Regions from separate parts of the Vibrio sp. 378 genome, predicted to be linked through region 3. Evidence: predicted binding sites of a transcription regulator. Region 3 holds the regulator's gene; each other region holds the start of a gene.
The links. The regulator CRP, encoded in region 3, controls carbon source genes, mostly activating them, when cyclic AMP is high. The targets are predictions, from matches to a motif close to TGTGANNNNNNTCACA.
Positions count from the first base shown of each region.

Region 1 (11,175 bases), on a different contig from region 3:
AATTACATGGCTACGGACAGTGGATTAGTGCGGGTATCGCGAGCATATTATTGGCTATATTGGCAACCAAGTTTTTGCTACATAATCATCTATTGAGACAAGATCTTGCTCATCCGGTTGTGGGCAGCGTGGTTCCGACATTTGCGATGGGAACCATGGTGGTTTCAAATTCTCTCGGCCATTTTTACCCATTAGCTGGCGATGCGCTTTGGCTGATTGCGGTGGTTTTGCACATCGTGTTCTTGGTGAGCTTTGTTTACCATCGCGCCAAAGATTTTGAATTGCACCACATGGTTCCTAGTTGGTTTGTACCGCCTGTGGGTATTATCGTTGCGGATGTGTCTTTCTCTGGCAACCCGATGTTAGCACCAGTGGCACAAGGTGCATTGATGTTTGGTATGGTGGCGTACGCGATCATGTTGCCGATGATGATTTACCGTTTCATGTTCACCCATGAAATTCCGGATGCAGCGAAACCAACAATGGCAATCATGGCAGCGCCAGCAAGTCTATCATTGGCAGGGTACTTAACGGTCACTGCGACACCATCACCAGTGATCATCGCTATGCTATTTGGTATCGCGGTATTGATGACAGCCATCATTTACCTCGCATTCTTTAAATTGCTTAGACTGCCATTTAGCCCAGGCTATGCGGCGTTCACTTTCCCGATGGTGATCGGTGCGACGGCGCTGTTTAAAATGGCGAATTGGATGGAGTTGCAAGGATTGGCTGCGCACTATGTTCAACAAGTGCGAGGCTTAGCTGGTCTTGAGTTGATTGTGGCAACATTTGTTGTCTCTTATGTGGCTTTACAATACATCAACAACTTATTGATTCAGCCACGCTTGATGCACGCTCATCACGCTTAAATAGCAGATAGGAAAAAGCCTCTTGGTCTTACAACCAAGAGGCTTTTTTATTTCAATCGGCGTCGATGTTGGACACTAGCCTTTTTTGTAAAATCGCGACATCTCATCCAGAGAATGACGAATGATATCGACAGGAACTTTCTGTTCTTTCTCGACTTTTAACTGGCGATTCAGTTGCTGAGAGTGCCCGCCAGGGTTTACCACAAGCATCAGTTCTTTGCCGACCAATGCATAGTTGTAGTAGCTGCCTGCAATATACCAATCGCGAGAGGCAGAGCTATCAAACAAGTTATGACCAACGCTGTATGAACTCGTTGTGCCTTGAACGTCAAACAGCGTATTCATCATGGTTGGCACGACGTCAAAATGGGTCGTGCGGTAATCAACTTGCTCTGGCTGACGATTTGGCATGTACACGTAAAGAGGCACATGCACTTGAACGTCACTGTAATTACCCGTGTGGCCCCAATAGTTCATCTTATGGTCGTTAAACTCTTCACCATGATCTGATGAAATCACCACAATGGTGTTGTCTAAGTCGACGTTTTTCAGCACATCACCAATCAAGCTGTCGATGTAGTACAACGAGTTCTTGTATCGATTGTGGTAAAGCGAAGCGTCAAAATCGTTGTTGAGCAAAATGTGGTCAACGCGTTCCCAGTATGGTTTGAATTTCGCAAATTCAGGTTCAGGAAACACCGTGCCGTGGGCGGCATCGTAGAACAGAAAACCAAAGTACGGCTTGTCGCTGTCCTGCTTTTGGAACTCGATGAACTTGTCTGTTATCTGCTGATCGCGCTCGACAGCTGTTTCCCCAGTTTGTTTCAGGGTCAAGTCCGACACTTTTTTGAATACCGTGCGAGAGAGTGGCGGACTGGTGAGCGGTGCTGAGCCAAAAATGCCCATGCGGTAGCCTTCTGCTTGCAGCGTATCCATAAAAACAGGAGAGCGTTGACTTGCGTAAAAGCTTTCCCAGTAGGTCGCTGGCAAGCTGTAAAACAGGCTGAAAATACCCGCTTGAGTTGAGTTGCCGCCGCTCATATGTTGTGTGAAATTCACCGTTTTTTCGGCGAACTTGCTGACATTTGGCATGACTTCCGGCGTCGCATCACTGTAGCGCCACGCGTCAACCAAGATAAACAAGACATTGGGCTGTTTCTCTTTGCTTTGCACTTGAATCGGCGCAAGCGGGTAGTTGAGTGAGCTACGTTCAATGTTGGTTAACTCTACGCGGTTCTTCGATGCAATGCTCTCATCCACTAGGTCGTGTTTGTAAATAAATTTACGAGCCGTCAGCGGGTAGTAAAGTGGCCAGTTATTCGAAAACTGACTGACTTCATCTTCGTAAAGGGCATTTTTGTACGCATGAATCATCTGTGTGCTGAGCAATACAGCAAACCAGACGCTGATCAAAACGAACTTAGCTCGGCTTTGTGCCAGTTTATTACTTACCCAAACGGTACAGGCGAGCCCGATCACCAGAACGGTAACTTCACTGACGAAGATAAGCCAACTCATCCACGAAATATCGAAGACATCACCGCCACCTTCGAAAAACATACGGATTAATAGAGCGTTGATGTGAAGTTTGTATTGCTGAAAAACGAGGATATCGACTTTAAACATGATCAATAGACAGATCGCGATAGCGATCACGATGCCTTTGAATACTCGAGTCGGTAGAAAAGAGAGCAATAAACTCAACAACATAAATGGAAGAGCGATCAAGCCCAGCCAGCCATATTGAGTCGAAACCAAATAGTAACCTTGCAACAAGGTTAGCGGTTCATTCTGATTGTTAGACAACACAAAAGGATAACAAGCGATCGACAGGTACACTGCAAAGCAAGCAAAAAAAGCAATCAGCCAAGCGCTGTTGGAAGACAGTTTGCGAAACATACTTTTTGTTTGTTTATAAATTATGGGTAGAGGGAGTATAAAACAGTGTTTTTTATTATGGAATAGTTGCGACGAATGTCACATTTTGTATGGAAGTGTCAGACTTGATTGACATGTGAAAATTCAGAAGATTCATACTCTATTTGAGTGATATATAACCTTTTGTTTTTTCCGAACGCGAGATCACTGCGGGTTTAAATGGGGCTGTGCTAAGCTAGCTAACAGTTTCAATCGGCGCTCGGTATTCCCAATTTGTTTACTGTTTATCACTCCAACCAAGTTGACGTTCTTAAATCACTCCTTGTCGAACTGATTCGAATCAGTCCGCTGGAAAACCCGTTCGAAAAAGAACAAATTCTGGTTCAAAGTCCGGGCATGTCCCAGTGGCTAAAAATGGAATTGGCCAAAGAGTTTGGTGTTGCCGCGAACATTGATTTTCCGCTTCCTGCTACCTTCATTTGGGAAATGTTTACGCAGGTGTTGCCAGACGTGCCAAAACGCAGTGCGTTTAACAAAGAAGCGATGACTTGGAAGTTGATGCATCTGCTGCCGGGGCTTCTCAACCAAGACGTGTTTTCGCCGTTAGCGCAGTACCTCAAAGATGACAGTGATCACTCTAAGCTGTATCAACTGGCTGAGAAAATTGCCGATATTTTCGATGGTTACTTGGTGTATCGTCCGGAGTGGATCGCAAGTTGGGAAGCAGGGCAGAGTGTGCCAGAGCTGGAAGATGAGCATCCGTGGCAGCCGATCTTATGGCAAGCGTTGTATGATCACACTGTGTCATTAGGGCAGTCTCCTTATCACCGTGCCAACCTTTATGAGCACTTTATCGACACGTTAGAGAGTTTTAACGGCAATTTTGACCATTTACCCAAGCGTTTGTTTGTTTTTGGCATTTCTTCGTTGCCGCCTCGCTATATGGATGCGCTAAAAGCAATTGGTGAACACATCGACGTGCATCTGATGTTCACTAACCCTTGTCGTTATTATTGGGGTGAAGTTCGAGATCGCAAATATCTGGCTCGTTTGGCGGCGAAACATCGTCAGCACGTTGTGTGGCAGGACGATCACTCGGAAGTGCAAGGTGAAACTGAGCAACTGAAAGGATCACTGGAAGATAATGTGATCGATGAGCTGCACACCGATGTGGTCGGAAACAGTCTGTTGGCATCCATGGGTAAACTCGGGCGCGACAATATGTATCTGTTGTCTCAGCTGGAATCTCATGAAATTGAAGCCTTTGTTGATGTTGAGCGCGACAGTCTGCTCCATCAATTGCAAGCGGATATTCTCAATCTTGAAGAACATCAAGATGACCAACAGATTGAAAACAGTCATCACAAACAAGTGGTTAGCTTGGGTGATAAATCACTGAGCCTACACGCTTGTCACAGCCCGATGCGTGAAGTGGAAGTGCTGCATGATCAACTATTGGCGATGTTCGATGCTGACCCAACGTTAAAACCGCGCGATATTATCGTGATGGTCGCGGACATCAACGCTTACAGCCCTGCGATTCAGGCGGTCTTTGGTAACGCGCCGGGTGAGCGTTTTATTCCATATTCGATTTCTGACCGAACCGCCGATCAAGAGAGCCCAATTCTGGCCGCATTTATGCAGTTGGTGAACTTACCCAATACGCGCTGTTTGGCATCAGAACTACTCGAACTTCTGGAAACTCCGGCGATATTAAAGCGTTTTGAACTCAGCGAAGGTGATTTCTTACAAGCTAAACAATGGGTTGAGGAATCGGGAATTCGCTGGGGGTTGGACGCCAATACCGGACGCGAATTTGAACTGCCGGAAACCCGTCAAAACACATGGCAATTTGGTATTCAACGCATGTTGCTTGGCTACGCGATGCCAGAATCCGCAGGCTTGTTTGAAACCGAGCAAGGCAGTTTGTCTCCGTACAACGAAGTGCAAGGCATGGGCGCAGAGCTGGCGGGCAAGTTGGCACACTTTATCCAACAAATTAGCACTTATCGAAGCAAACTTTCTCATGTTCAAACTATCGATGGTTGGCGAGAGACTTTGGTTTCACTGCTGGATGACTTCTTCTCGGTTGAGTTAGAAGGCGAAATGGCACTCAAATCCATTCGCGATACGCTCAGCCAACTCAAAGAGCAATTAGCTGATGCCGCATTTGATGATGCGTTATCGCCGTCGATCATCAGCCAATACCTTCAAAACAAATTATCTGGCACACGAGTCAGCCAGCGCTTCCTTGCTGGTCAAGTGAACTTTTGTACCCTGATGCCTATGCGATCTATTCCGTTTAGAACCGTATGTCTACTGGGGATGAATGACGGCGTGTACCCGCGTTCCATGCCGCCAGAAGGCTTTGACTTGATGACGGGAAGAACCAAACCGGGCGACCGTTCGCGCCGAGATGATGACCGTTACCTATTCCTCGAAGCAATGCTATCGGCACAGCAAACGCTCTACATCAGTTATGTTGGCCGTTCAATCCAAGACAATACCGAGCGAGTGCCTTCGGTTCTGGTTTCTGAGCTGATGGAATACTGCCACCAAAACTATTGTTTAAGTGGTGATGAAGCGTTGCCCGTTAATGAGTCTGGCGACAACTTATTAAATGCGTTGGTGAATACCCACGCCATGGTGCCGTTTAGCCCAAGTGCGTTCCAAGGCATGCACGCCAGCTACGCGAAAGAGTGGATTCCAGCGGCATTGACTCAAAGCAGTCAATCGCAAGGCTATGTTCGTCCTGATTTTAATCGGGCATTAGACGACTATCTGTTAGGAGCGACGTTCCCACTTGAGCTCGACTTAGTCGAGTTGCAACGTTTCTGGCGCTTACCTGTGCAGTATTTTTTCAATCGTCGTTTAAAAGTAATCTTTGAACCGCCACTGCCGGTGATGGAAGACGACGAACCCTTTGTTTTAGGTGGTTTGGAAAGCTATCAAATGCGTGATGAGCTGTTAGAAACCTTGCTTGAAACGACATTGATGCAGCCAGAGAAAAAAACAGAGGTGCTTAAACACTTTATGAGTCAACAGCGCGCGCAAGGCAAACTGCCGGTGGGGGCGTTTGGTTATATCGAGTTTGAAACCAACCGAGTTCAGGCGGAAGAGCTGGTGGACAAACTGGCGTTTTTATCTGGTGCGCCTCAAGACGATTTGGAAATCGACCTGACGTTTGACTCTTTGTTTGAGCGAAATGAAGGCGAAGAGAAAAACGTTCGCCTGACTGGTTGGCTGACTCAATGCTACCAATCCGGTTTGATTCGCTACCGAAGCGGTAAGATTCGAGCGCAAGATTACCTTGCAGCGTGGATCGATCACCTTGCCATGTCGGCGTCGGGTTATGCCAAGAAAACTCATCTGATTGGCTACGATCGTAAAGAAGGCGCGCTGCATTTGATCTACCCAGAAATTGCCGATGCTCAGTATGCCAAACAGCTACTGACTGAATTAGTTCGCTTATTCTTCGAAGGCATGACTAAGCCTTTGCCTTATTTCCCGAAAACGGCGTTGGCTTGTGTTGAAGCGGGCTTTAGCCGCGGTCAGTGGGTCGATGACGAAGAGAAATCTTTGAAGAAAATGGCTGACGCATTCAATGATGGCTTCATGAGCCCGGGCGAAGGCAGTAATGCGTACATCTCTCGAATTTGGCCTGCTTGGAATGATGAGTTGGCCTCAGAAGTTCGTTTGCTGACAGCATTAGTACTGCAAGGTGCGCGCTTAGCGGTTCAAGACGCTGATGATGTAAAAGCGTAATAAAGACAGCTGGATAAAGAGAAGGAAGAGTAGGGTGGCCGCCAGAAAATCATTATTTTTTGTAGGGCGTTCGCTGTACGGCCACAAGGTCAGAGGGACCATGATACTTTTGTTTAATTCATTTGAGTTGTGCCGCCAAAAAGGTTTGGCTTATCTCGTGGGGCGCATACTAACGGTACGTCTTATGGATAACCGTGAGAAAGATCTCACAAAGCTCTAAATTATCCAACTTGTTAAACATATTAATAGAATTTTTAACTATAGATCACATTTATTAGGTGATACGTCCTAGTAAATAATCCGGAGAGATTCAGCGTTATGGATCAAATGTCAGGTGCAGAGTGTCCTCTACATACGTTAGACCGCACAGAGCAACCTCAACCAACGCCACTAGAACCGATGACGTTTCCTCTGCACGGTGCGAGGTTAATCGAGGCATCAGCAGGTACAGGTAAAACCTTCACTATTGCAGGTTTATATCTGCGTCTTTTGCTTGGTCATGGCAGCGCGGAAACTCGACATCGCGTACCGCTTACGGTCGACCAAATTCTGGTTGTAACCTTTACCGAAGCGGCAACTGCGGAATTACGCGATCGTATCAGGGCAAGAATCCATGATGCGCGAATCGCGTTTGCGCGTGGACAGAGTTCCGACCCGGTGATCCAACCTTTGCTTAATGAGTTTGACGATCACAAGCAAGCCGCAGAAATTTTATTGCAGGCAGAGCGTCAGATGGACGAGGCGGCGGTCTACACCATTCACGGTTTTTGCCAACGTATGCTAACGCAAAATGCGTTTGAATCTGGCAGCCGATTTAATAACGAGTTTGTGACCGATGAAAGTCACCTAAAAGCGCAAGTTGTAGCCGATTACTGGCGCCGCAATTTCTACCCGTTGCCATTTACCTTGGCTGGAGAAATTCGCCAGCTATGGGGCTCTCCATCTGCGTTATTGTCTGACATCAGCAATTACTTAACTGGTGCGCCGTTAAGCCTTTCTGTTCCGGCAATGAAAGGCAGTTTGGCTGATCTTCATACTGAAAATTTGAAAAAAATTGATGAATTAAAAGCACAGTGGCGAGAAAGCCAAGATGACTTCTTAACGCTAATTTCAGGTTCAGATATTAACAAACGCAGCTACACCAAAAAGTCTCTGCCGACGTGGTTGGAGGCGGTAAACGCTTGGGCGGCAACGGAAACTACAGGTTACGATTATCCAGACAAGCTGGAGAAGTTCGCGCAAAACGTCTTGTTGGAAAAAACACCGAAAGGCAGTGCGCCGCAGCATGCGGTATTTGAAGCCATTGAAACATTTCTTACCAACCCAATCAGCTTAAAAGCGCCACTGCTTGCTCATGCAATTGAACATTGTCGTGTGATGCTGGCTAACGCGAAAAATCAAAAACAGTGGCTCTCTTTTGATGATTTGCTGACGCAACTTTCTGCTTCTATCGATACGGACGAAAGCGAGCTTTTAGCGGCGCGTATTCGTACTTTGTATCCTGTCGCAATGATTGACGAGTTCCAAGATACCGACCCGCTTCAATACAGTATTTTCAGCCGTATTTATCTGAACAACCCAGAATGTGGTTTGTTTATGATCGGTGACCCCAAGCAGGCGATTTATGGCTTTCGTGGCGCAGACATTTTCACTTACATCAAAGCGCGTAACCAAGTAAGTGCCCACTACACGTTAGGAACCAACTGGCGTTCTAGCGCAGATATGGTGCAGGCGGTAAACCAAGTATTTGCTTTGCCTGATAGTCCATTTATCTATGATTCGGACATTCCGTTTTTACCCGTTAAGTACAGTCCCAATGCCGAAAAACGCATTTGGACTATGGGTGGCCAAAAGCAACCAGCGCTGACTTATTGGTTGCAAGAAGCGGACGATAAACCGCTACCAAAAGGCGAGTATTTGACTCGAATGGCAGAGGCGACCGCAAGCCAAATCCAAACCATTTTGACGCAGGCTCAACAGGGGCAAGCGTGTCTGGTGAATGGCGAAAAACAGAAAGCGGTTCAAGCGGGCGATATCGCGGTGTTGGTTCGAACAGGTAGTGAAGGTCGAATGGTCAAACAAGCGCTGGCAGACCAAGGCATTGCCAGCGTGTATCTGTCTAACCGAGACAGTGTGTTTACCAGTTCGGTGGCGCAGGATTTACAGCGTTTGCTGCAAGCGGTGCTGACTCCAGAAAATGACCGTGCGCTGCGTGCAAGTCTTGCTTCTGAGCTGTTTGCCCTCGACGCAGCAAGTTTGGATGCACTTAATAACGATGAAGTGGTGTGGGAAAACGCCGTAAACGAATTCAAAGAATATCGCAAACTTTGGGTTCAACGTGGTGTGCTGCCGATGTTGCGCGCGGTGATCAGCAAACGCCATATTGCCGAGCGATTACTAGAAGAAGGTGCTAGTTCACAGGGTGAGAATGGTGAGCGAGTACTTACCGATTTAATGCACATCGGTGAACTGCTTCAACAAGCCAGTAATGAACTGGATAGCGACCACGGTCTGCTGCGTTGGCTCGCTCAGTCTATCAGTGATGCGGAAAACGGTTTGGGTGGCAGTGATGACCAAATCCAACGTTTAGAATCGGAACGTAACTTAGTGCAGATCGTAACTATTCACAAATCAAAAGGCTTGGAGTATGACCTCGTGTTTCTGCCGTTTGTGTTCAGCTATCGAGAAGCCAGTGAAGCCAAATATTACGATGCAGCCAATGACCGCACGGTACTGGATATCACTGGCAACGATGCGTCCATGAAGCAAGCGGATAAAGAGCGTTTGGCGGAAGACTTACGCTTGATATACGTGGCGTTAACGCGTGCTGTGTATGCGTGTTTTATTGGAGCCTCGCCTTTGCGCAATGGCCGTTCGACCAAAGAGCCAACCGGCGTACACCGCAGTGCGATTGGCTATTTGATTCAAAATGGTCAAGAAGGTGGCATTAACGATTTGTACCAAGGTTTAACAAAGCAACAAGACGAGCTTGATTGTGTCGTTGTGGCCGATCCGCCGCAGCAACTCGAAGAGAAGTACGTAGCGCCACAAGAAGAAATACACGATCTTAGCGCGAAAGAGCTGCAAAACCCTATCGATAGAAACTGGCGCATCACCAGTTATTCTGGCTTGGTCAAGCAAGGCTCTCATCACGCCGAGCATGATGCCACGATTGAGATTACGGGTTTTGATATCGACTCATCTGAAGAACAAGACGAAGCGGATTTGGTGGAGCCAGAGCGTTCTATTTTTACCTTCCCTCGTGGTGCGCGTCCGGGTACGTTCCTGCACAGCCTGTTTGAGGAAATTGAATTTACTCAGCCAGCCACGACGGAAGAGAATACACAAATCATCCTTGGTTTGATGGAAAGCGAACAGCTCGATGAAGAGTGGTTACCCATTTTACAGCAATTGATTGATACCGTACTCGCAACGCCGTTGGATGGTAAGTCTTTGCTGCTGAATCAAAAAGCACCGTCGCAACGTTTGGTGGAGATGGAATTTTTGCTGCCGATTGAAGTTTTGTCTGCACCGGCGTTAAACCGAGTCATTCAACGTCACGATCCGTTGTCGGCGAAAGCGGGGGATTTAGGTTTCCAAACCGTGCAAGGTATACTCAAAGGTTTTATCGACTTGGTGTTTGAACATCAAGGTAAATACTACGTGCTTGACTGGAAATCGAATCATCTTGGCGACGATGTGACGAGCTACCATGGTGAGGCTCTGAAATCGGCGATGGCGGATCACCGCTACGATTTGCAGTATCAGATTTATGCGTTAGCACTGCATCGTTTCCTAAGCAGCCGATTGGCGAATTATCAATATGATCATCACTTCGGTGGCGTGTATTACTTGTTCTTGCGCGGCATGGATGGGCAGAGTGACCACGGCATTTTTGCCGCGAAACCAACCTTAGACTTCTTACAAGAGATGGATCGTTTGATTGATGGTCAAGTACTTGAAACGCGCTCAACTCAAGCCGGGCAGATGGAGCTACTTTAATGACGACAAATCACAATCTTCATTCTGGCCAAGATAGTCTATTGGTAGTGCTGGAACGCTTGGCGCACAAAGGCGCTATTCGTCAGCTCGACTACCAATTCGCCTGTTTTATTGATTCTCAAACGCATGATGAACAGTCGGATAGCCAAGCAATGGCGTTTATCGCTGGTGTTGTCAGTAGTGAGCTTGGCAAAGGACATATCTGCCTGTCTCTGTTCGATGCACAAGGGCAATCTACGGATTTAGCCAGTAAGCTAGGGCTGTTTGGTGAGTCGGCATTGGCGCTCAACACACAGCTACAAGTTATAGACTGGATAGAACTATTACAAAATTCCAGCTTGGTCGGCGCGCAAGGAGAAGCCTTGCCGTTGATGTTCGATGGCGAGCGTCTGTATCTGCACCGCTATTGGCATTATGAAGTGACTCTGGCGGAAAAGCTTAATCACTTGGGCGCCGCAGTTAACTTGCAACCACAAGAGTTTGCGCGATTATCCGAGTTGCTCAACCATTTATTTGCACGCCAATACCATTTTCTGTTTAACGCGTTAGGCAAAGCAGTAGAAGCGGGAAGCAGCAACCAAGTGTTGCGTCAACAATTGGTGTGTGACCACCTTGATGTGGTCGCAAGCGAATCGTTGGATTGGCACGCCATTGATTC
Region 1 is NZ_JAWOUO010000006.1:263,339-274,513, forward strand. Features, by position in the region: gene R7Q48_RS13595 (TDT family transporter) at 1-872, shown strand, start outside; gene R7Q48_RS13600 (DUF3413 domain-containing protein) at 948-2,771, opposite strand; gene recC (exodeoxyribonuclease V subunit gamma) at 3,024-6,515, shown strand; gene recB (exodeoxyribonuclease V subunit beta) at 6,843-10,517, shown strand; gene recD (exodeoxyribonuclease V subunit alpha) at 10,517-11,175, shown strand, end outside.
Region 1: the regulator CRP is predicted to act here: its motif matches at 6,709-6,724, upstream of recB (exodeoxyribonuclease V subunit beta).

Region 2 (11,175 bases), on a different contig from region 3:
AGATAGCGCTCGTTTGCGAAGCGCAATATCTAGCCGCTCCGAAAGCAATGACTTTACCACCGCTAAGGCACGTAAAATCTTAGCAAGAGATCCAGTAACTCTGGAGGCAACGGCTTCAATTCAGGAAGCTGCGATACTAATGGCAGAGGAAAATGTCACCTCTCTGCTCATTATTCGCCCGACAGAGGAGCTCACAGAAGAAGATGACGAACAGCTGCTTGGAATATTGACTGATCGCGATCTTTGCATTCGCGTACTAGCTCAGGGTATTGATACCAATATTCCAGTGAGTGAGGTCATGAGTTATGACGTGGTTTCATTGGATTATAACGCCTATGTGTTTGAGGCCATGTTAACCATGTTGCGTTACAACGTGCATCATTTACCAATTTTAAAAGATAAAAAGCCGATAGGAATTATTGGTATGACGGACATCGTTCGTTACGAATCTCAGAACAGCCTATTGCTAGTGAGCTCTATTTTTCAGCAAACCAGTGTCGAGGATCTCAAGCAGGTTTCTGAACAAGTAAAAGACTGTTTCGTAAGAATGGTCAATGAAGATGCCAACGCGCACATGATTGGTCGAGCCATGTCGGTTATAGGCAGTAGTTTCAAACAACGCCTCGCTGAATTAGCTGAGCAAGAGTTCGGCCCAGCGCCCATTCCTTATTGTTTAGTCGCAATGGGTTCAATGGCGAGGGATGAGCAGCTAATTGTAACGGATCAAGATAACGCGCTTATTCTCGATAACAGTTATGACGTTGAGATTCACGGAGAGTACTTTGAAAAGTTTGCTAAATTTGTTTGTGATGGTTTAGCGGCATGCGGCTATGCTTATTGTACTGGAGACATTATGGCTACCAACCCAGAATGGCGAAAAACTCGTGCAGAATGGGAAGAATGCTTTGGAAACTGGATAGACAATCCAACCCCTGAGAGATTGTTAAATAGTAATATCTTTTTTGATCTCCTCGGTGTGCATGGGCGAGTGAAATGGGCGGAGCAATTAAGCAGCTTTATTGTGAGACGAGCGAAAAGAAACAACCGCTTTCTTGCTTGTATGGCGTATAACGCAATACGTAGGACGCCTCCACTGGGCTTTTTCAAAGACTTTGTGATGGAGAAAGATGGTCGTCATCGCAACTCGATTAACTTGAAGCGAAGGGGGACGGCTCCGTTGGCCGATTTAATACGGGTGCATTCTTTGGCAATCGGTTCGCGATCGCAAAACTCTTTCGACCGTTTAGATGACATTAATGATGCTGGCATTTTACCGAAAGGTCGAGGTTTGGATTTAAGGGATGCGATGGAGCTAATCTACATGGTTCGAATTCGTCACCAAGCCCTTGATATAGAAAATGGAGAAGAGCCAGACAACAATATTGAGCCGGAGAACATGTCTGAATTTGAACGTCGAAACTTAAAAGCAGCATTTCAAATTCTAAGTAACGCACAGAACTTCATTAAGTTTCGATACCAGAGAAGTAGCAAATGATGTGGTTCTCAAAAAAAGTAGAAAAAGAACAGCCGTTGTTGGATACATCCCAGACGCCAGAGTGGTCAATGTTCTTCAAACAACTCGCTAAAGAAGCGAAAGACGAGAGGCTCAAACGCTACTATTCGACACCGATGGTTAATGGGGAAACACCAATTGAACAAGTGCCATTTGTCTCGGTAGACTTTGAGACAACAGGATTGAACTCGGAAGAGGATGTCATTCTCACGATCGGACTTGTGCCGTTTACTATTGATCGTGTTCAATGTAATGGCTCTGCTCATTGGGTCGTTAACCCAAACAGAGAGTTAAACCACGAGTCTGTCATTATTCACGGTATCACTGACTCTGAGGTTAAAAACGCGCCGCAGCTGTCTCAGATCTTGGGTGAAATATTGGATGCGTTGTCAGGCAAAGTGGTACTTGTTCACTACAAGAACATTGAAAGGCAGTTCTTTAATAACGCCTTGCTAAATAGCATCGGAGAGGGGATACAGTTTCCTGTTGTTGATACGTTAGATATTGAGTATGCGATACAACGCCGTGAATGCAGAGGTTTTATCAATAAGTTGAAAGGCAAGAAACCCGGTTCTGTACGATTAGGGCACGCTCGTGAAAGATATGGCCTCCCTGCTTATCAACCTCACCATGCCCTGACGGATGCGTTAGCAACTGCGGAGCTGTTTCAAGCACAACTGCAGTATCACTTTAATCGAAACATGCCAATATCTTCGGTTTGGCAATAGGCGTTATTTATGGTGAAAACAATAAAATGCAATGAGAGATAGGGGGCTTTAAGATTATGATGGCGGATTGAGTAACCGCTTATAAGAACAATGTTTTATGAACATGTGCTTGGTAGTGATGAAGACGTTTCATTACTCGAACTCCGACGAAAGTAATTTAAACTTGGTCACGTATTTTTAAGGAGATTATCCGTGAGCACCGATAATAACGGTGGCATTCAACGCCCCGATGGAAAAGTAAACGCAATAGATACTGACTATCAAATTGGTCAGGATAACGTTGCGCTAAAGGTAGGCCCATTTGGCCTTGATATTCACAACCGTGTTTTTGCAATTTCTGGCTTAGCAATCGTCATGTTTGTTGTGATAACACTATTATTCCGAGAACAGGTAGAGCCGTTTTTTGCAGACCTACGAGCGGGTTTGTTACACAATTTAGACTGGTTTTTTCTCGCTTCAGGTAATATTTTTGTCATTGTCTGTGTCGGATTGATCTTCACACCATTGGGCCGTGTGCGAATCGGTGGTACTGAAGCAACACCGGATTACTCCTATGCCGGATGGTTGGCAATGCTATTTGCTGCAGGTATGGGCATTGGTCTCGTATTCTTCGGGGTATCAGAACCGATGTCCCATTTTAGTTCTGCGATTGGTGGCGTGAGCGTTGAGAATGGTGTACGTACTGACTGGGCACCGCTAGGTGGTGCAGAGGGCGATGCAACTGCAGCTTCGGCATTAGGGATGGCTGCGACGATTTACCACTGGGCACTTCATCCGTGGTCAATATACGCGCTCTTGGCTCTTGGACTGGCTATCTTTTCATTTAACAAAGGTTTGCCACTCACCATGCGCTCAATTTTTTACCCTTTGTTTGGTGAGCGTGTATGGGGTTGGACTGGTCATATTATCGATATTCTTGCAGTGGTAGCGACGGTTTTTGGTTTAGCAACATCGCTAGGCTACGGTGCATCTCAAGCCGCTACGGGTTTGAACTTCCTGTTTGATGTCCCAATGACCAATACCACGCAGGTTATATTGATTATTGGCATTACTGCGCTCGCTTTAATCTCTGTTGTGGCTGGACTCGATAAGGGCGTGAAAATCTTATCTGAAATCAACATGGGTCTTGCAGCGCTGCTATTGCTATTTGTTATTGTTGTTGGCCCGACGATTGCGATTTTAACTGGTTTCTTCGAGAACATCGTTTCCTATGTGGCTAATATCCCCGCCTTATCTATGCCATTTGGACGAGAGGATGTGAATTACTCTCAAGGCTGGACGGCGTTTTACTGGGCGTGGTGGATTTCTTGGTCACCATTTGTGGGTATGTTCATCGCACGTGTGTCTCGCGGTCGTTCAGTTCGTGAGTTTATTATTTGCGTTATTCTTATCCCATCTTCAGTTTGTGTGTTATGGATGACGGCTTTTGGCGGTAACGCAATTAGCCAATACGTTAATGATGGCTACGAGGCGGTGTTTAACGCAGAACTACCTTTAAAACTTTTTGCCATGTTAGATGTTATGCCATTGGCTGAGATAACATCTTTTGTCGGCATTATCTTAGTCGTGGTGTTCTTCATTACCTCTTCTGACTCAGGATCACTGGTTATTGATACTATTGCTGCGGGCGGTAAGGTCGATGCACCAACGCCACAACGCGTGTTCTGGTGTACGTTTGAAGGTTTGGTTGCGATTGCATTGATGTTGGGTGGTGGTCTAGCTGCTGCTCAAGCAATGGCGGTGACGACTGGTTTACCATTTACTATTGTTTTGCTTGTTGCAACGGTATCTTTGATAAAAGGTTTGATGGATGAACCTCGTCCAAAGGCGGTTTCTAAGAAATCAAAATAACTAGTATCAGCAGTTAAATTATTGATAAAAGCGGTATGCGAAAGCATGCCGCTTTTTTTTGGATTTCTATTTTTCTCTGAGAAATGAACAGCATGGAAAATGGTCTTATTCTGGTTGTTTTTTGTACTGCGCATTTAGGTGACTATTTAATAAATTAGACCTCGAACTATTTTAACTTTTGGTTAATAGGTTTATTTTTGTGATTTGCATCACAAAAATACCGATAAAAAGGCGGATTATTTGATTTTTAGTCGCGAGGGATGCCCATAATAAAAAGGAAATTTAATTAGACCTCAAAGGATATGTATTTTCACATGATCACATCAGCACCTTGGGTCCTTTATCCAGAGATTGGAGAAGACTCAAGTAAAAAATGGATTTTTCGTGAGCCTAAAATCTCTGATGGTGACGACATTTACAGCTTGATTGCAGACTGTCCTCCATTGGACATGAACTCATCTTATTGCAATTTCCTACAGTCTACGCATTTCAGCAAAACCAGTATTTTGGTTGAGCAAAAAGGCGAAATCGCAGGTTTCATTTCCGGTTATCAGAAACCAGACGAGCAAGACGTTTTATTTGTCTGGCAAGTTGCAGTCTCACCTCGCTTTAGAGGTCATGGTTTAGCATTCCGCATGTTGAAAGAACTTCTCACCCGAGAGGAATTAGGCGGTGTTAAATCGGTAGAAACTACCATCACGGAAGATAATAAAGCCTCTTGGGCACTGTTCAAAAAGTTAGATGCGATGAACGGCAATTCTGGCCAAGTAAGCACATTTTTGGATGAAGAAGCCCACTTTAAAGGCAAACACGATACAGAATATTTGTATCGCATTCCTCTCAAATAATCCTCAAACAATAGGAATTAAAAACGGTCTCATCATGGATATTTTCAAAAAGCAGGAATCCAACGTACGCTCATATTCAAACAATTTCCCGGTCGTTTTTCGTAAAGCGAAAGGCTGCTGGCTAGAAACAGAACAAGGTGAACGATACTTAGACTTCCTTGCTGGAGCGGGATCTCTAAATTACGGCCATAACAATCCAGTACTAAAACAAGCGTTGCTTGAGTACATTGAAATGGACGGTATTACTCACGGTTTGGATATGCACTCAGAAGCGAAAGCATCGTTTCTGGAAGCGTTGGATACTTACATCCTTAAACCAAGAAACTTGGATTACAAGGTTCAGTTTACGGGCCCAACAGGCACTAACGCTGTTGAGGCGGCATTGAAGCTGGCTAAAAAAGTAAAAGGCCGCGACAGCGTCGTTGCGTTTACTAACGGTTTCCATGGTTGTACTGCTGGCGCACTGGCTGCAACGGGTAACCAGCATCACAGACAAGGTAACGGTTCTAGTCTAAGTAACGTCACTCGTATTCCATTTGAAGGTTACGCTGGCGTAGATGGTCTCGCGCTGTTCGAAACCATGCTAAATGATAACTCTGCAGGTATGGATAAACCAGCCGCTGTACTTCTTGAAACTGTGCAGGGTGAAGGTGGTTTAAATGCTGCTTCAAACGAGTGGTTACAACGTTTGAGCAAAATCTGTAAAGCCAATGACATTCTTGTGATTGTCGATGACATTCAAGCAGGTTGTGGACGTACCGGTACTTTCTTTAGTTTCGAGCCGTCTGGTATCCAACCGGATATCGTGACGCTATCGAAGTCGATCGGTGGTTACGGTTTGCCGATGGCTGTCGTATTACTTAAGCCTGAGCTTGACCAGTGGAAGCCAGGCGAGCATAACGGTACGTTCCGTGGCAATAATCACGCCTTTATTACTGCTGCAAAAGCACTAGAAATTTACTGGGCAAACGATGATTTTGAAACACACATCAAGCAGTGTTCAGACAAGGTAAGTGCTGTTATTGACCGTTGTGTTCGTCGCTTTCCACAAATGTTTGTGCAGAAAAAAGGCCGCGGCATGATGGTTGGTATTGAATGTATCAATGGTGACATGGCATCTGAAATTGCGAAAAACTGTTTCGAGAATGGAATGGTGATAGAGACAGCGGGTCCAGACGATGAAGTTGTGAAGTTCTTCTGTCCACTAACCATCAGCGAATCAGAGCTAGATCAAGGACTAAGCATCTTTGAAAATGCAGTAGAGACTATCGCTGCGAAACATTTCAAACAAGCATCTTAATAAGGATTTTAATTATGATCGTCAGAACTCTAGATGAATGCCGCAACAGCGAACGACGTGTTGTTTCAGATAACTGGGAAAGTGTCCGCATGTTGTTGAAAGACGACAACATGGGTTTCTCTTTCCACATCACAACGATTTATGAAGATAAAGAAACTCATATTCACTATCAAAACCACCTTGAATCGGTGTTTTGTATGAGTGGTGAAGGTGAGATTGAAGTTGTAGGTGGAGAAACGTACCCAATCAAACCAGGTACATTATACATCCTTGATAAACACGATGAGCACTACTTGAGAGCTTATAAGAATAAAGAAATGGTAATGGCGTGTGTGTTTAACCCACCGATTACTGGCGCTGAAGTGCACGATGAAAACGGTGTTTATCCTCTCGTTGACTAAAAGATGATGGTGGGGTGCTTTGCCACCCCACACTTTACTATCTCTTCTTTTTTCTTTTTAAAGTTACCAATCAAAAAAGGCTTATCATGACATTTACCGTAGAAAAAATCGGCGGTACATCAATGACAGCATTTGATGCTGTTCTCGACAATATTATTCTTCGTCCCAAAACACCATACAATCGTATTTTTGTCGTATCTGCATACGGTGGTATGACCGATGCGCTGCTCGAGTGTAAAAAAACCAGTAAACCAGGCGTTTATCAGCTTATCGCGAAACGCGACGACAAATGGGAAGAAGCGTTAGCGTACGTTGAAAGCCGTATGTTGCTGACCAATGAAAATATTTTTGCGGACCCAATGAATCGTATCCGTGCGGATAAATTCATTCGCTCCCGCATTGCTGAAGCGAAAAACTGTATCGCGAATATTTTAGAAACCTGTCAGTACGGTCAATTTTCGTTGCGCCAGTACTTGCCTCAAATTCGAGAGTTTCTCTCGTCTATCGGTGAGGCACATAGTGCTTACAACACAGCACTAAAACTAAAAAATATGGGTATTAACGCTAAGTTCGTTGACCTGTCTGGTTGGGATAATCAAGCGCCAAGAAGCCTTGATGAGTCGATCAGTGACGCGTTTGCTGATATCGATGTATCAAAAGAACTGCCAATCGTGACAGGTTATGCTTACTGTAAAGAGGGCCTAATGCACACTTATGACCGAGGTTATAGTGAGATGACATTTAGCCGAATTGCAGCAATAACAAAAGCGGATTTAGCAGTAATTCACAAAGAGTACCACTTGAGCTCAGCAGACCCACGCGTTGTTGGCCCTGAAAAAGTATTACCAATTGGTAGTACAAACTATGACGTAGCAGACCAACTTGCCAACCTTGGCATGGAAGCTATTCACCCAAATGCCGCTGCGGGTTTACGTGAAAGTGGTATTGAGCTACAGATTAAAAATACATTCGAACCTGAACACGAAGGTACTTTGATCTCTTCAAGCTATCGTCCGGAAGAAGACAAAGTCGAGATCATCGCAGGTAAAGAAAAAGTATTTGCACTGCATTTGTTTGACCAAGCAATGGTAGGAAAAGCCGATAACGTTAGTTACGAATTGATGGAAATCATCTCCGATGCTCGTGTAAGTTTGGTTGGTAAAGAGATGAACGCGAACTCTATTACTTACTATCTAGGTGGCAGTACTGATAGCTTAAACAAAGTATTGTACAAAGCAGAGAAACGTTATCCGAATGCCTCGATTAAAGGCCGTATGGTCGCGCTTATCTCAGCCATCGGTTCTCAAATTGATACCAATAAGACGTTGGCGAAAGGTGTGCTTGCATTGATGAATAATGGCGTTACGCCAGTTGCACTGCACTCATCATTGAGAAATGTAAATGTTCAATTTGTTGTCGGTGATAAGGAATACCAGCACGCGATTTGCGCATTGCATGATGAGTTTTTCCAAAGTAGCAGTTTAGCTAAATCGGTTAATGTGGCTTAGTTTATCCACGGTTAAAATACAAAGGAGAGCAGGTTAGCTCTCCTTTTTTTGTTTTTCAGTTTGTACTCACAATGCCCACTTTGTATAGGCTAAACAGGCGATTTAAGTAAGTTCCTATGTTACTGATTAATTGACGTTAACTTAGTTTACTTAAACTTGCTGATTTCTTGTTCAACTTTGTCTAGTTGTTGCAGCTTCTCTTGCATTTTTAGAGAGTCGTAGTTTAGTGAAGCAGGGTTCATCGCTGTGCCACGTTGCATTGGGTATTCTGGAAGTGTTTTAAAGAACTCTCCCACAACGTCTTGTACAGGTACAAATAGCCACATGTTGTCAGCCATCCAACGCAAGTACATTTGTGATTCGCTTGGGCCTTTTTCGAATGGGTCAGCGCGTAGGTGGATGATTTTAGGCCAGTTCGGAGCAAAACGAACTGCGTTACTTAGGTTCCCTTCAAGCGTTGCAAAGTGAAGTTTCCAGTCATTCCAGCGGACAGCGTTTAATTCACCATTAGACGTAAAGTAAAGCAGCGACTCACGAGGGCCTTTTTCTTCCTTACCTTCAAAGTATGGCATGAAGTTATAACCATCTAAATGTACACGCCACTCTTTGCCATTTGCTTTGTAGCCTTCTGCCAGTTTTTCTTTTACATCAGGTACGCCAGCAGCTGCCAATAATGTAGGCAACCAGTCTTGGTGTGCCATCATTTCATTGATCTTGGTTCCTGGCTTAATTACGCCTGGCCAACGAACCAGTTGAGGAACACGCATACCGCCTTCCCAAGTTGTACCTTTTTCACCATGGAATGGTGTTGCGCCACCATCTGGCCAAGTCATGGTTTCTGCGCCGTTGTCCGTTGAGTAGATAACGATAGTGTTGTCTGCAACACCTAGCTCATCCAGCTTGTCGAGTAAAACACCTACATGATCATCGTGTTCCAGCATACCATCGGCATAAATGCTTACGCCTGATTTACCTTGGTATTTTTCCTGCAAGCGAGTCCAAACGTGCATACGAGTGGCGTTATGCCAAATAAAGAAGGGTTTATCCGCCTTAACTGCTTTTTCCATAAATGCCAAAGAGCTCTCTAGGAACTCTTCATCTGCGTGCTCCATACGTTTTCGTGTCATCGGGCCAGTGTCTTCAATCTTACCGTCGGCATAAGACTTAATGACACCACGAGGGCCATAGTTTTTACGAAACTCTGGGTCTTTAGGGTAGTAATAAGTTTCAGGTTCTTCTTCTGCGTTTAGGTGATATAAGTTACCGAAGAATTCGTCAAAGCCGTGTTTTGTCGGTAAGTGCTTATCTTGGTCACCTAAGTGGTTTTTACCAAATTGACCCGTCATGTAACCTTGTTCTTTTAACAGGTCTGCAATGGTTGGCGCCCAATCAGGTATGCCGTGGTCAGAGCCTGGCATACCAATTGTTAACAAACCCGTACGAAATGGCTCTTCACCCGTAATAAAGGCAGCGCGACCAGCAGTACAAGACTGTTGTCCGTAGTGATCTGTGAACAACGCACCTTCATTCGCGATACGGTCGATGTTTGGCGTTTTGTAACTCATCATACCTTGGTTGTATGCGCTGATATTCCAGTAGCCGATATCGTCACCAAAAATTGCCAGAATATTCGGTTTGTCGGCTGCCATAGCAGCACTGGACGCCGCTAACAGTCCTGCGCCCACAGCGATTTTGCTCAATTGATTTGCCATAAAAACTCCAGATTGTTGAGAGTAAAGATAAGCACAAGTGAGCCTTATGCTTAGTTGCTGCATAAGTTAATGATGTATATAGAAAAATCCTCTTATACTCGATATAACCATAAGTTATTGCTGGGTGGTAACTATTTGTTAATTAAGAAGAAATAGGATTGTCCTGTTAGTTTGTAGAGATTCGTAAAGTAGATTTAGATCACTGAAGAGCCTTATTTTTATTGCGTAGTAGAAGAGGGGATGGAAATGAAAAACAATAGGATGCTCGCTTGTTTTACGGTCCTAAAGCAATACTAAAGTCGTTATGTATTGCTTGTAATTATTTGTATAACCAGTGATTTAGTGTCTATATTGATTTAGGTTGTACATTATAAATATAAGGATATCTATGAGTCAGTGGGCAGGCCGGTTTCGCATTTTATTGCTGGTCAACGTTGTTGTCAGTTTTATGGCTTTTTCTCAAGAGTTATTCACAGAGAAACCAAATATTCCTTCAGGCTTAAATCCAGAATATGCTGGCACACAAGCTTGTGCAGAGTGCCACCAAAACGAGGTGGAGGCTTGGAAAGGGTCACATCACGATATGGCCATGAAGCATGCAAGTACAACCTCTGTACGTGGTGATTTTGATAACCATGTTGTAACGCACAAAGGAATGCCTAATCGTTTTTTTAAAAAAGGCGGCGAATATTGGGTCAACATTCAAGGCTCTGACGGGCAATGGCATGACTATAAGATCAGCTATACATTTGGCTGGGAGCCACTACAGCAGTACATGGTCGAGTTTGAAGATGGCCGCGTGCAGCTTATTCCTTTTGCTTGGGACACAAGAGCTAAAGTTGAAGGGGGACAGCGTTGGTTTCATCTTTATCCAGAAACGACAACAACGGATGAATTCTATTGGACCAATACCGGGCAAAATTGGAACTTCATGTGTGCTGATTGCCATTCAACGAACCTAAAGAAGAATTACGACGCTGACAAAAACACTTACAACAGCTCATGGTCAGAGATTAATGTGGGATGCGAAGCATGCCATGGTCCCGCTAGTCAGCACATAGAACTGGCCAAGAAATACAAAAATGCTGGCACTTCTTTTGAGCATGACAGCCATTATGGCTTTGATCGAAATTTGTCTAAAGCAGTGTCGGATTGGGTGTTTGAGGAAGGCCATAGTACGTTACAGCCGAAATCAATTGAAGCAACCAATCAAGTGCAAACATGCGCTCAATGCCATAGTCGCCGAACCCAGTTAAATGAAACAGGTGATCATGTTAAAGGTTCTTTTTTTGATAAATATCGCTTAAGTCTTAT
Region 2 is NZ_JAWOUO010000007.1:241,454-252,628, reverse strand. Features, by position in the region: gene R7Q48_RS15090 (DUF294 nucleotidyltransferase-like domain-containing protein) at 1-1,495, shown strand, start outside; gene R7Q48_RS15085 (3'-5' exonuclease) at 1,492-2,241, shown strand; gene R7Q48_RS15080 (BCCT family transporter) at 2,434-4,092, shown strand; gene ectA (diaminobutyrate acetyltransferase) at 4,407-4,940, shown strand; gene ectB (diaminobutyrate--2-oxoglutarate transaminase) at 4,975-6,240, shown strand; gene R7Q48_RS15065 (ectoine synthase) at 6,255-6,641, shown strand; gene R7Q48_RS15060 (aspartate kinase) at 6,728-8,149, shown strand; gene R7Q48_RS15055 (arylsulfatase) at 8,296-9,861, opposite strand; gene R7Q48_RS15050 (tetratricopeptide repeat protein) at 10,250-11,175, shown strand, end outside.
Region 2: the regulator CRP is predicted to act here: its motif matches at 4,291-4,306, upstream of ectA (diaminobutyrate acetyltransferase).

Region 3 (11,175 bases):
GTGTGCGGTTGCAGAAGCGGTTGTAAATGAAGTTACTAAGCCCGAGGTGTTGGCTGGTGTGCTAGAACGCGAAGCAATGTTCCGTGAAGGTCTAGAGAAGATCAACGCGAAGTACAACATCTTCTCAGAAGTGCGCGGTCAAGGCCTATTACTTGGCGCTGCACTAAATGAAGAATGGCAAGGCCGTGCGCGTGACGTGCTGGTTGCTGCAGGTAAACAAGGTCTCATGGTATTGGTTGCGGGTGCCAATGTCGTACGTTTCACACCATCACTCGTTATCACACAACAAGAAATTGAAGAAGGCTTGGCGAAACTGGATAAAGCGATCGCGACTTTAGTTTAAGCGCGATATCAGTTTAAACGTCAACGCAGACACCCCCGTCAAGGATCTCTGATAGGGGGAATTGTTCCTACAATATAGTTAGGATCTTCTTGCATCTGGAGGGAGTATTGATGCTAGTAGTTCGCCCTATCGCGATGTCGGATTACGACGCACTGCACACTTGTGCGGTGGAGTCTGGTCACGGATTTACATCTCTACCGGTTAACGAAGAACTGTTAACCAATCGAATCAAACATTCAGAGTACAGCTTTGGTAAGCCAGATGTGGCAGAACCAGGCGATGAAGGCTACCTGATGGTTGGCTTTGACTCTGAAACGGGTGAGGTTGCGGGTACCACCGGAATCGAAGCATCTATCGGCTGGGATGTCCCATTTTACTCATATCACATTAGTAAAGTCGTGCACTCGTCGCCAAAGCTTGGCGTTAACAACGTCGTTAAACTGCTTACTTTTGGTAATAACTACACGGGTAACAGCGAAATTTGTACCTTGTTCTTGCGTGAGAAATTCCGCCAAGGTCTGAATGGTCGTCTAATGTCGAAGTGTCGTTTCCTAATGATGGCAGAGCACCCAGAGCGCTTCTCTGAAACGATCTTTGCGGAGATGCGTGGCGTTTCAGACGACGAGGGTAATTCACCATTCTGGCAATGGCTTCAAGAGCATTTCTTCTCTATCGATTTCACGCTTGCAGATTACCTGACAGGTATCGGCAAGAAAGGCTTTATCGCCGACTTGATGCCGAAACTGCCTATTTACATCAACCTGCTCAGCCCAGAAGCGCAAGCCGTGATTGGTCAAGTACATGATAACACGCGTCCAGCGCTGAAGCTGCTTGAGCGTGAAGGTTTTACCAACCGAGGCTACGTCGACATCTTCGATGGTGGCCCAACGGTTGAGTGTGATCTGCGTAATATTGAGTCGGTACGTCATTCATTCCGCGCGCAAGTCAAAATCTCTGAACATTCCAGCACACAAGACTTCTTGATGTGTAATTCATCTTTCGAGAACTTCCGTGCGACAGTCACTAAGGCGGCGTATGACGCAGAGACACAGAGCGTAATGATCGCACCAGACGTTGCGGATGCACTTTCGGTTGAAGAAGGGGATTTCGTTCGCCTTCTTCCGCAGTAACAGACGACAGAATTTAAGGATAGAAACAATGACACATTGGATTGCAGGTGAATGGGTACAAGGTCAGGGTGAAGCATTTACGTCTCTGTCGCCGTACAACCAAGAAGTGATCTGGCAAGGCAAAGGTGCAACGGCAGAGCAGGTGAACCAGGCGGTATCTGCAGCGCGTGAAGCGTTTATTGACTGGAAAAAGCGCCCATTTTCAGAGCGTGAGGCAATCGTGTTGGCTTTTGCGGAGAAAGTAAAAGAGAACAGCGAAAAAATCGCCGAAGTCATTGCCAAAGAAACTGGTAAGCCAATTTGGGAAACGCGCACTGAAGCAGCGGCAATGGCAGGTAAAATTGCCATTTCGATTCGCGCTTATCATGACCGCACTGGTGAGGCGAGCCGTGAAGCAGCAGGCAACCAAATCGTATTGCGCCACCGCCCATTGGGCGTGATGGCGGTGTTTGGTCCTTACAACTTCCCAGGCCACCTACCAAATGGTCACATTGTGCCTGCGCTACTGGCTGGTAACACGGTAGTCTTCAAACCGTCTGAGCAAACGCCATGGACGGGTGAATTGGCAATGAAGCTATGGGAAGAAGCCGGTCTGCCGAAAGGCGTGATTAACCTTGTTCAAGGCGCGAAAGAAACTGGTATCGCGCTCGCTGACGCAAAAGGCATCGATGGCGTACTGTTTACGGGTAGCGCAAATACGGGGCATGTATTACACCGTCAATTTGCGGGTCAACCGGGCAAGATGCTCGCACTAGAAATGGGTGGTAATAACCCGATGGTGATCTCTGATAAATATGGTGATTTGGATGCCACGGTTTACACCATCATCCAGTCAGCGTTTATCAGTGCTGGGCAGCGTTGTACGTGTGCTCGTCGTTTGTATGTGCCATTGGGTGAAAAAGGCGATGCGCTTATCACCAAACTCGTTGAAGCGACACGCAATATTCGCGTAGACCAACCATTTGCAGAACCTGCGCCATTTATGGGACCGCAAATTTCGGTCGCGGCAGCCAAGTTTATTCTTGACGCACAAGCTAATCTACAGTCTCTTGGCGGTGAAAGCTTGATTGAAGCGAAAGCAGGAGAGGCGGCGTTTGTTTCTCCTGGCATCATTGATGTAACGAACATTGCTGAGTTACCAGATGAAGAATACTTCGGCCCACTTCTGCAAGTGGTGCGCTACGAAGGATTAGATAAAGCCGTGGCGCTAGCAAACGATACGCGCTTTGGCTTATCTGCTGGTTTGGTTTCAACCGACGACCAAGAGTGGGAATACTTCGTTGACCACATTCGTGCAGGTATCGTGAACCGTAACCGCCAGCTCACTGGTGCAAGCGGTGATGCGCCATTTGGTGGTCCGGGGGCGTCGGGTAACTTGCGCCCAAGCGCTTACTACGCAGCAGATTACTGTGCGTACCCAATGGCATCAATGGAAGGTCAAGAAACTGTCTTGCCTGCAACATTGAGTCCAGGTGTAGCGCTATAAGTTTTTATTATAGAGTCGCAACTATGCATTGCGGCTCACCTTGCCGGCGCATCATTTAGGTATGGGTTGTAGTGATCGTTGGCAGAACACGAAAAGTGAGCAAAGACTCGGAAAAGCGTGTTGACTGACTGGCATTTACCGTCACAGGTTGATGGTTGCTCGTTCATTATTCTGGACAACTCTTGTTGTGAACGAGCAGCCAACTTCCGCTTACCTTTAAACTCTACATCTCGTAACAAGGAGTCGTTATGACGCCCGATGTGTTATTTGAATCGCTATGGCAAGATTACATTCAACGTCTTTGCCCTTCGGCTGCTAAAGTGCATCAGCTGCTTCAAGAAGATGAGCCTCTGATTAATGATCATATAGCTTTACGTACCTTCAATATCGCGCCTCTTGGTATTGAAACTCTAGCTAAGCCATTTGTAGCTATTGGTTACAAGGCGTGTGGTGATTACGTTTTCGAAAGCAAAAAGCTGGTTGCTAAGCACTATGAGCACCCAGATCCGAAGCAACCTAAAGTATTTATTAGTGAGCTAAAAGTTGAAGAGTGCTCGCCTGAGCTACAAGAGATTGTGAAAAATTTGGTGGCACAAGTCGATGCTGACAAGCTGAACGATAGCGCATTCTTACATGGTGGACGCTTGTGGGATTTAAGCTTTGCTGATTACCAAACGTTGGCTAAAGAAAGTGAGTACGCATCTTGGCTTGCGGCGCATGGTTACGGAGCAAACCACTTCACGGTGAGCGTTAACCAGCTCAATGAATATGAAGAAGTGAAGCAGGTAAACAATCATCTGCGTACCGCTGGGTTTACCATTAATGAAAATGGTGGTGAAGTGAAGGGCACTCCTGAGGTGTTGCTAGAGCAGTCATCGACCATGGCAGATAAAGTAGCGGTTCGTTTTAGCGAAGGCACTGAAATTATCCCTGGCGGGTTTTATGAATTTGCTAAGCGCTATCCGATGGAAAATGGTGATTTGTACCCAGGTTTCGTGGCTGCTTCAGCTGACAAAATCTTTGAAAGTACGAATGGCTAAGTTTTAGGGTTAACCTGTTAAGCTTACTCATTAGTGTTCGCTGCACCCTATCTCATTTGGTCATGAGCAAATAAAAAGCCACCAATGTTGCCATTGGTGGCTTTTATAATTTTGTTCGTGTCACTCTAGTTCGAGATTAACGAGTACCGTAAACCACGATGGTTTTACCGTGAGCAGAGATTAGGTTCTGCTCTTCTAGCATCTTCAAGATACGACCTACTGTCTCACGAGAACAGCCAACAATTTGACCGATTTCTTGACGAGTGATCTTTATTTGCATGCCGTCTGGGTGAGTCATTGCGTCTGGTTGTTTTGCAAGGTTCAGAAGCGTCTGAGCGATACGACCAGTTACGTCTAGGAACGCCAGGTCACCCACTTTTTGGCTAGTTACTTGAAGACGACGAGCCATCTGCGCAGAAAGACGCATTAGGATGTCTGGGTTTACTTGGATAAGCTGACGGAACTTCTTGAAAGAAATTTCAGCAACTTCACAAGGAGATTTAGCACGAACCCAAGCTGTGCGCTCTTGGTCTTCCTCGAATAGACCAAGTTCACCAATAAAGTCTCCTTGGTTTAGGTAAGAAAGGATCATCTCCTTACCTTCTTCGTCTTTGATAAGAACCGCAACAGAACCTTTAACGATGTAGTACAAAGTTTCTGCCTTTTCGCCCGCGTGAATTAGCGTGCTCTTTGAAGGGTACTTATGAATATGACAGTGTGAAAGAAACCACTCTAATGTTGGGTCGGTTTGAGGTTTACCTAGAACCATAATATCTCACTTCCTCTGCAGGGTACGCTTGCGCTATCCATATTTTAGCTAAGCCTGAATTAGGCCTACTAGAATAAGAGCACTTTTTATATGCTGCAAGCTCTCTTGTGTTTCGGTAAGAAATAGTATCCTTTTTCGAAAACGATTTCTTGATTTTAATCGTGCCATGATTGAGATTTTGTAAGCAAAACTGTGCACATGATCACGGTATGAAAAGTAAACATCTTCGCAGGCAGGTTTTTAGCCAATTTTCCCTGTTTCGATGAGCTGTTGTAGGATAGGCCGAACTATGAGCTCCATTGCAAAGCTCATCTTACCGCCGGGTACGACAATCGTGTTGTGGCGTGACATGAATGAGCCATCAATCATGGCCAGCAGATATGGGAAGTCGACATTCTTGATACCGCGTAGGCGAATCACCACAAAACTCTCATCCAAACTAGGGATGCCTTTTGCATTAAGTGGGTTGGAAGTATCAACGGTCGGTACGCGCTGGAAGTTGATGTGAGTACGAGAAAACTGCGGAGTGATATAGTTGAGGTAATCGTCCATGGATCGCACGATTGAGTCCATTACCGCTTCACGCGAATGGCCGCGATCGCGAGTGTCACGTACGAATTTTTGGATCCACTCTAAGTTCACAATCGGCACCATGCCAATTAAGAAATCCACATGTTGAGCAACATTAACATCGCCATCGACCACGCCACCATGTAACCCTTCATAAAACAGCACGTCGCTGTTTTCGGGTAAGTCTTGCCACGGTGTAAACGTGCCTGGCATTTGATTGTAGGGAACCGCTTCGTCAAACGTGTGCAGATAACGGCGCACGCTGCCAGTACCATCATGCCCGAACTTACGGAAAAACTCTTCTAATCCCGGGAAGTCATTAGCTTGTGGGCCAAAGTAGCTAATGTGTCGACCTTGCTCGCGGGCTTTGCGAATTTCGATGTCCATTTCTGGGCGAGTAAAGCGATGGAAGCTATCGCCTTCAACCCATGCGGGTTTAACGTTCATCATATTGAACATTTTACGGAAGGCTTCAGATGTAGTGGTCGTGCCGGCACCGGACGAACCAGTAACCGCAATAATTGGGTGTTTAGCTGACATGACAAACCTTGTCGAAAATTACTTACCTGTAATGTGCAGTAGAGTTACTACTGCACGGTCGATATCCCACTATAGCACGTAACAATACCTTGTCATCGAGTGGGATACGGTAAAATGTGAAGGGTCTAAAATTTTGTTTTATGTTGAATATCGACGGTTTCGTGTAGCTCAGAGAACACGATAACCGCTTCACCTTTTTCCAATTGAGCTTTAACTTGATCAATTTTGTCTTGCAAAGAAACCTCAACGGTTCCGTAATCCGTTCCTTCGCGTAAGACGAATTCACGAATTAAGTTTTCCAATGTTTCCGGCGCAATGTCTTGCCATGGAATGATCATAAATACCTCTAACTTTTATGATGAGCGGCTAGTTTACTGCGTTCGTTGCTTGGATACAGCAGAAAGGTAATCTGCGGCGATACTTTCGTAATACGCGGGCAGCGCTTCCTCCAACCAAAACTTAGGTTTTAACGCCGTTCCTGTTAGGAAGCCAACATGGCCACCGTGTTCAAAGAGACGGTAATCAATGTTATCTGGCAAAACAAACTTCGGTATCACATCATCGGTCATGAACGGATCGTCTTTGGCATGGATGATCAGTGTGGGTAGCGTGATTTGCTGTAGTTTACTTAAGCCAGAACATTGATCGTAATAATCTTGTGCGTCTTTAAAACCGTGCAGTGGTGCCGTGATCAAATCATCGAATTCATACAATCTTGTGACACGTTTTATTGAGTTGTAGGACAGCGCAAGCTCACCATGCAGTAGATGATGCTTTTGTAACGCGTTACGTTTCAGTGAAGAAAGCAGGTAACGGCGATACACTTTTGAAAAGCCTTGTTCTATACGGTTCGCACACGCCGCTAGGTCTAAAGGCGCTGAGATAATAGTCGCTGCATTCAAAATAGGGTGGTCTTTATATTGGGCTAAATAATTCGCCAACATGTTACCGCCAAGAGAAATACCAACTGCAACTTTGGGATTATCAGGAAAACGTTGTTCAAGGTGCTCTAGGAAGTAACGAGCATCCATCACTTCTCCCGAGTGATAAGCTCGTGCTTTTTTGTTTGGTTTACCGCTGCAGCCACGAAAATGCATCATCACCGACAGCCATCCAGATTGAGCAAATGCATTCATTAGCCCATTGGCATAAGGGCTATAGAAGCACCCCTCTAACCCATGAAATAAAACAAAAATCGGCTTTTTTTGTGCAGGCTCTTGGGTTGGGTCCTCGCTCCACGCGAGATCGAGAAAGTCGCCATCGGATGTATCGAGGGTTTGCCAAATCGGCGTAAATAACGCTTTTTTGCGAATAAAACGCGGCAAAAGCGTTTGGAGATGCGGGTTTTTGATCCCGGCGGCTGCGAAAAATTGTGTCATACCTAACTGCTCTTATGCGGTCCTTCGGTGTCCGTTGAAGAACTTATTAATATAATCCTTTATAAAGATTATAGGTATTCTACAGATTTATGGGCGTTTTGGTGGTTGAATGTTTGGCACCGGAATAGCAAAGGCTTGCTGCAAATGCTCCCCACCGAGTTGACGACAGTATCTCAACGTCAGTGGGTCACCATCATTTTTGAGTAGTGCAAGTGAGTTAATGCAGTCCACCAAATCCGCTTGTTGCTGCTTTTCTAGTTGCAGCTCAAACTGCAAGGTCTCACGATACAAAGCGTCATTGACTTGAGACTTAAGGTGGCGACGAAGGTCGCGAAAGGAGTGAAGTAAAGTTTCGCTCCTACCTAGACAGTCTTGCACCAAGGGCCAGTCTTTTTCTTGGAAAATGAGTTGCTGCTCATCGAGCCATCTGAGCAGCAGGAGTAGGTTCACGTTACCGTGGTAGTTGTTCTGTAATGATAAACACGCCTCTTTCACTTCTCGCACACCATAAAATTGCAGACTAAACTGCCAAAGGTGTTCTAGGGTGAGTGTGTATTCAGCGTGTTGATTACTCATTGATTAAACTCTAGCTCCATCTGCTCCAACGTTTCTTGAGCAGACATCCATTCCATTTCAATTTCTTCGAGCTCAGCTTTACTGGAAGCTTGAAGTGCCAGCACTTGGTTAAGTTTAGCTTTATTTTCGGCCGCATACAGTGAGTTGTCCGCCAATTGTTCTTCAGCTTCGGCCAGTGCAGCACCTAACTTATCCATTTTATTTTCTAGTTGTGTCAGCGTTTTGCGAATTGGCGCTGTCTGTTTTCGAAACTCTGCATCGCGACGTTTTTGCTCTTTCTTCGCAGCTGCGCTGTTGGCCGTATCTTTGCTTGGCTGCGCAGCCTGCGCTTCTTTGCGTTCCGCTCTTTGTTGTTCGGTTAACCATTTATAATAGTCATTTAAATCACCGTCGAACGGAGCAACTTGTCGATCATGCACTAAATACAAGTCATCGGTCGTAGCGCGCAGTAAATAGCGGTCGTGCGAAACAATCACCATCGCACCTTCGAATGTTTGCAGTGCCATCGTAAGTGCTTGGCGCATGTCCAAGTCTAAGTGGTTGGTCGGTTCATCAAGTAGCAACAGGTTTGGCTTTTGCCACACAATTAAAGCCAATACCAAACGGGCTTTTTCGCCACCAGAAAACGGCGCAACTTTTTCTAGTGCTTTGTCACCTTGGAAGCCAAAGCTACCTAGGTAATCACGTAGCTGCTGTTCGGTTTGATCGGGTGCGATTTGCATCATGTGTTGCAGCGGCGTTTCTTCAGGATGAAGCGTTTCTAACTGGTGCTGAGCGAAGTAACCAATTTTCACGCCTTGTGAGTAAGTTAGGTCACCACCTTGCGCGTTAAGTTCACCAGAGAGCAGCTTGATTAAGGTCGATTTACCCGCACCATTACGGCCGAGTAGACCAATACGACTGCCAGGAACCAAGTTTAAGCGGATCTTCTCTAAGATGAGGTTGTCACCGTAACCTGCAGATACTTCATCCATCATCATGATTGGGTTTGGCAGCGCAGCTGGCTCACGGAATTGAAAGCTAAATGGGTTATCGAATTGAGCTGGCAGTACTTTTTCCATGCGCTCCAAAGCTTTGATACGACTTTGGGCTTGGCGTGCTTTTGATGCTTTGTAACGGAAGCGGTCGATGTAGCTTTGCATGTGCGACATCTGCTTCTGTTGCTTTTCAAACATCGCTTGTTGCAACACCATCTTTTGTGCGCGTTGGTTTTCGAATGACGAGTAGTTACCCGTGTATTCGTTCAGCTGCTGATTCTCGATGTGAATGATGCGACCAACAATTGGATCAAGGAAGTCTCGGTCGTGCGAGATCAGAATCAGCGTGCCAGGGTAGTTTTGTAGCCAACGCTCTAACCACATTACCGCGTCCAAATCCAAGTGGTTGGTTGGTTCGTCGAGTAGCAGTAGATCAGAACGACACAATAGCGCTTGAGCCAAGTTAAGACGCATACGCCAACCACCCGAGAATTGGGTCAAACTCCAACTCATTTGCTCTTGGCTGAACCCTAAACCATCGAGCAGTTCTGCCGCGCGAGCGCGAATGCTGTAACCACCAATGGTTTCAATTTTACCGTGTATCTCGGCAACTAGGGTTCCGTTGTCTTGTGTTTCTGCTTCAGCTAACTGCTTTTCGAGAGCGCGGTACTCGCGATCACCATCAATGACGTATTCCAGTGCAGTGCGCTCTAGCGCAGGCGTTTCCTGTGCGACCCAGGCCAACTCCCAGTGTTGAGGTTGGCTAAATGAGCCAGCATCAATTGACAGTTCATCTTTCAGTAGGGCAAACAGCGTTGATTTACCGCAGCCGTTTTTGCCCACAAGACCGACTTTATCGCCAGGGTGAATAGTCGCAGAAGCTTGGTCTAAAAGAGGTTTACCGCCACGCAGTAACTGAATATCAGAGAAGGTAATCATAAAGTTTTCATTCACTTTGCGCAGTGCGCGTTGCTTGGTTACATAGCGAAGTGGTTTCAATCGTTTTTAAAGCCACTTGGGTATATATCTAGCGGTGAATAGTAGGGGTATTGGCCGGAAAAGTCGATTGATTCGCTTTAATTGCATTATGCTGTACAAAAAAGTATAACAATTTGATAACGGATAAAAATAACCACAAGGACGACCATTTGGCTGTTGCACCGTCTATTCTCCCAAAAGTTCTGGTCATTTATGCTCATCCAGAGCCACATAACTCGATTGCCAATCAAGTGATGATAAAAAAAGCTCAGTCGCTTGATCACGTCACTGTGCACGATCTTTACGGTGTTTACCCTGATTTCTTTATTGATGTGAATTACGAACATGAGTTGTTACTCGCTCACGATGTGATTGTATTTCACCACCCACTTTATATGTATTCATGTCCAGCCCTGTTAAAAGAGTGGCTAGACCGAGTGTTAGGTAAAGGCTTTGCGTTTGGCGGAGGTGCGGCGCTAGAAGGAAAATACTGGCGCAGTGTCATTACAACAGGTGGTAAAGAAGAAGCCTTCAGTGCGAAGGGGTACAACAAATACCCACTTGAGCAAATCTTGCAACCGTTTGAACTGACGGCAGCTCTATGCCAAATGCACTGGATTGAACCTCTGGTGTTGTATTGGTCAAGAAATGTTTCGGATATTGAACGCTACGAACATGCCGAGTTATACCGTGGATGGCTGAGTAACCCACTTGAAAACTGGCAAGCGGCAGATCGAGGAGGTCAGTATGGCGATCACCAGTGAGTTTCTTCAAAGCAGTGTGGTCTTTCTTTCGGCTGCGGTTATTGCGGTGCCGATTGCTCAGCGCCTTGGGCTTGGCTCGGTTTTAGGTTATTTACTCGCTGGTGTGTTGATTGGCCCATGGGGGCTTGGCTTAATTAGCGACGTTGATGCCATTTTGCATTTTGCCGAGCTTGGGGTTGTGTTGTTACTGTTTTTGATAGGGCTGGAATTAAACCCTAAAAAATTGTGGCAGATGCGAGGGCCGATTTTAGGTTTAGGCGGTGCGCAGGTTGTGGTCACGACCGCCGTGATTGGTAGTGTCGTCAGTATGTTTGGCGTAAGCATGCAAGTGAGTTTGGTGATCGGGATGGGGTTGGCGCTGTCCTCGACGGCGATTGCGCTTAAAGTCATTGAAGAGCAAGGGCTTAATGGTACCGAAACGGGGCAATCTGGTTTTGCGGTGCTGCTCTTTCAAGATATTGCAGTGATCCCGATGCTGGCGATGTTGCCCTTGCTAGCAGGCGGGCATAGTGGTGGAAGTTGGTTGGATGTCTTCACTATTTTAGGCAGTGTGGTAGCACTGTTGATTGGTGGTCACTTTTTACTACGTCCGCTATTTCGTTTTGTCGTGATGAGCGGCGTTC
Region 3 is NZ_JAWOUO010000020.1:26,990-38,164, forward strand. Features, by position in the region: gene R7Q48_RS22015 (aspartate aminotransferase family protein) at 1-343, shown strand, start outside; gene astA (arginine N-succinyltransferase) at 454-1,473, shown strand; gene astD (succinylglutamate-semialdehyde dehydrogenase) at 1,502-2,959, shown strand; gene R7Q48_RS22030 (DUF1338 domain-containing protein) at 3,208-3,999, shown strand; gene crp (cAMP-activated global transcriptional regulator CRP) at 4,136-4,768, opposite strand; gene R7Q48_RS22040 (phosphoribulokinase) at 5,009-5,878, opposite strand; gene R7Q48_RS22045 (YheU family protein) at 6,004-6,216, opposite strand; gene R7Q48_RS22050 (hydrolase) at 6,250-7,257, opposite strand; gene R7Q48_RS22055 (TIGR02444 family protein) at 7,345-7,833, opposite strand; gene R7Q48_RS22060 (ABC transporter ATP-binding protein) at 7,830-9,749, opposite strand; gene kefG (glutathione-regulated potassium-efflux system ancillary protein KefG) at 9,959-10,552, shown strand; gene kefB (glutathione-regulated potassium-efflux system protein KefB) at 10,536-11,175, shown strand, end outside.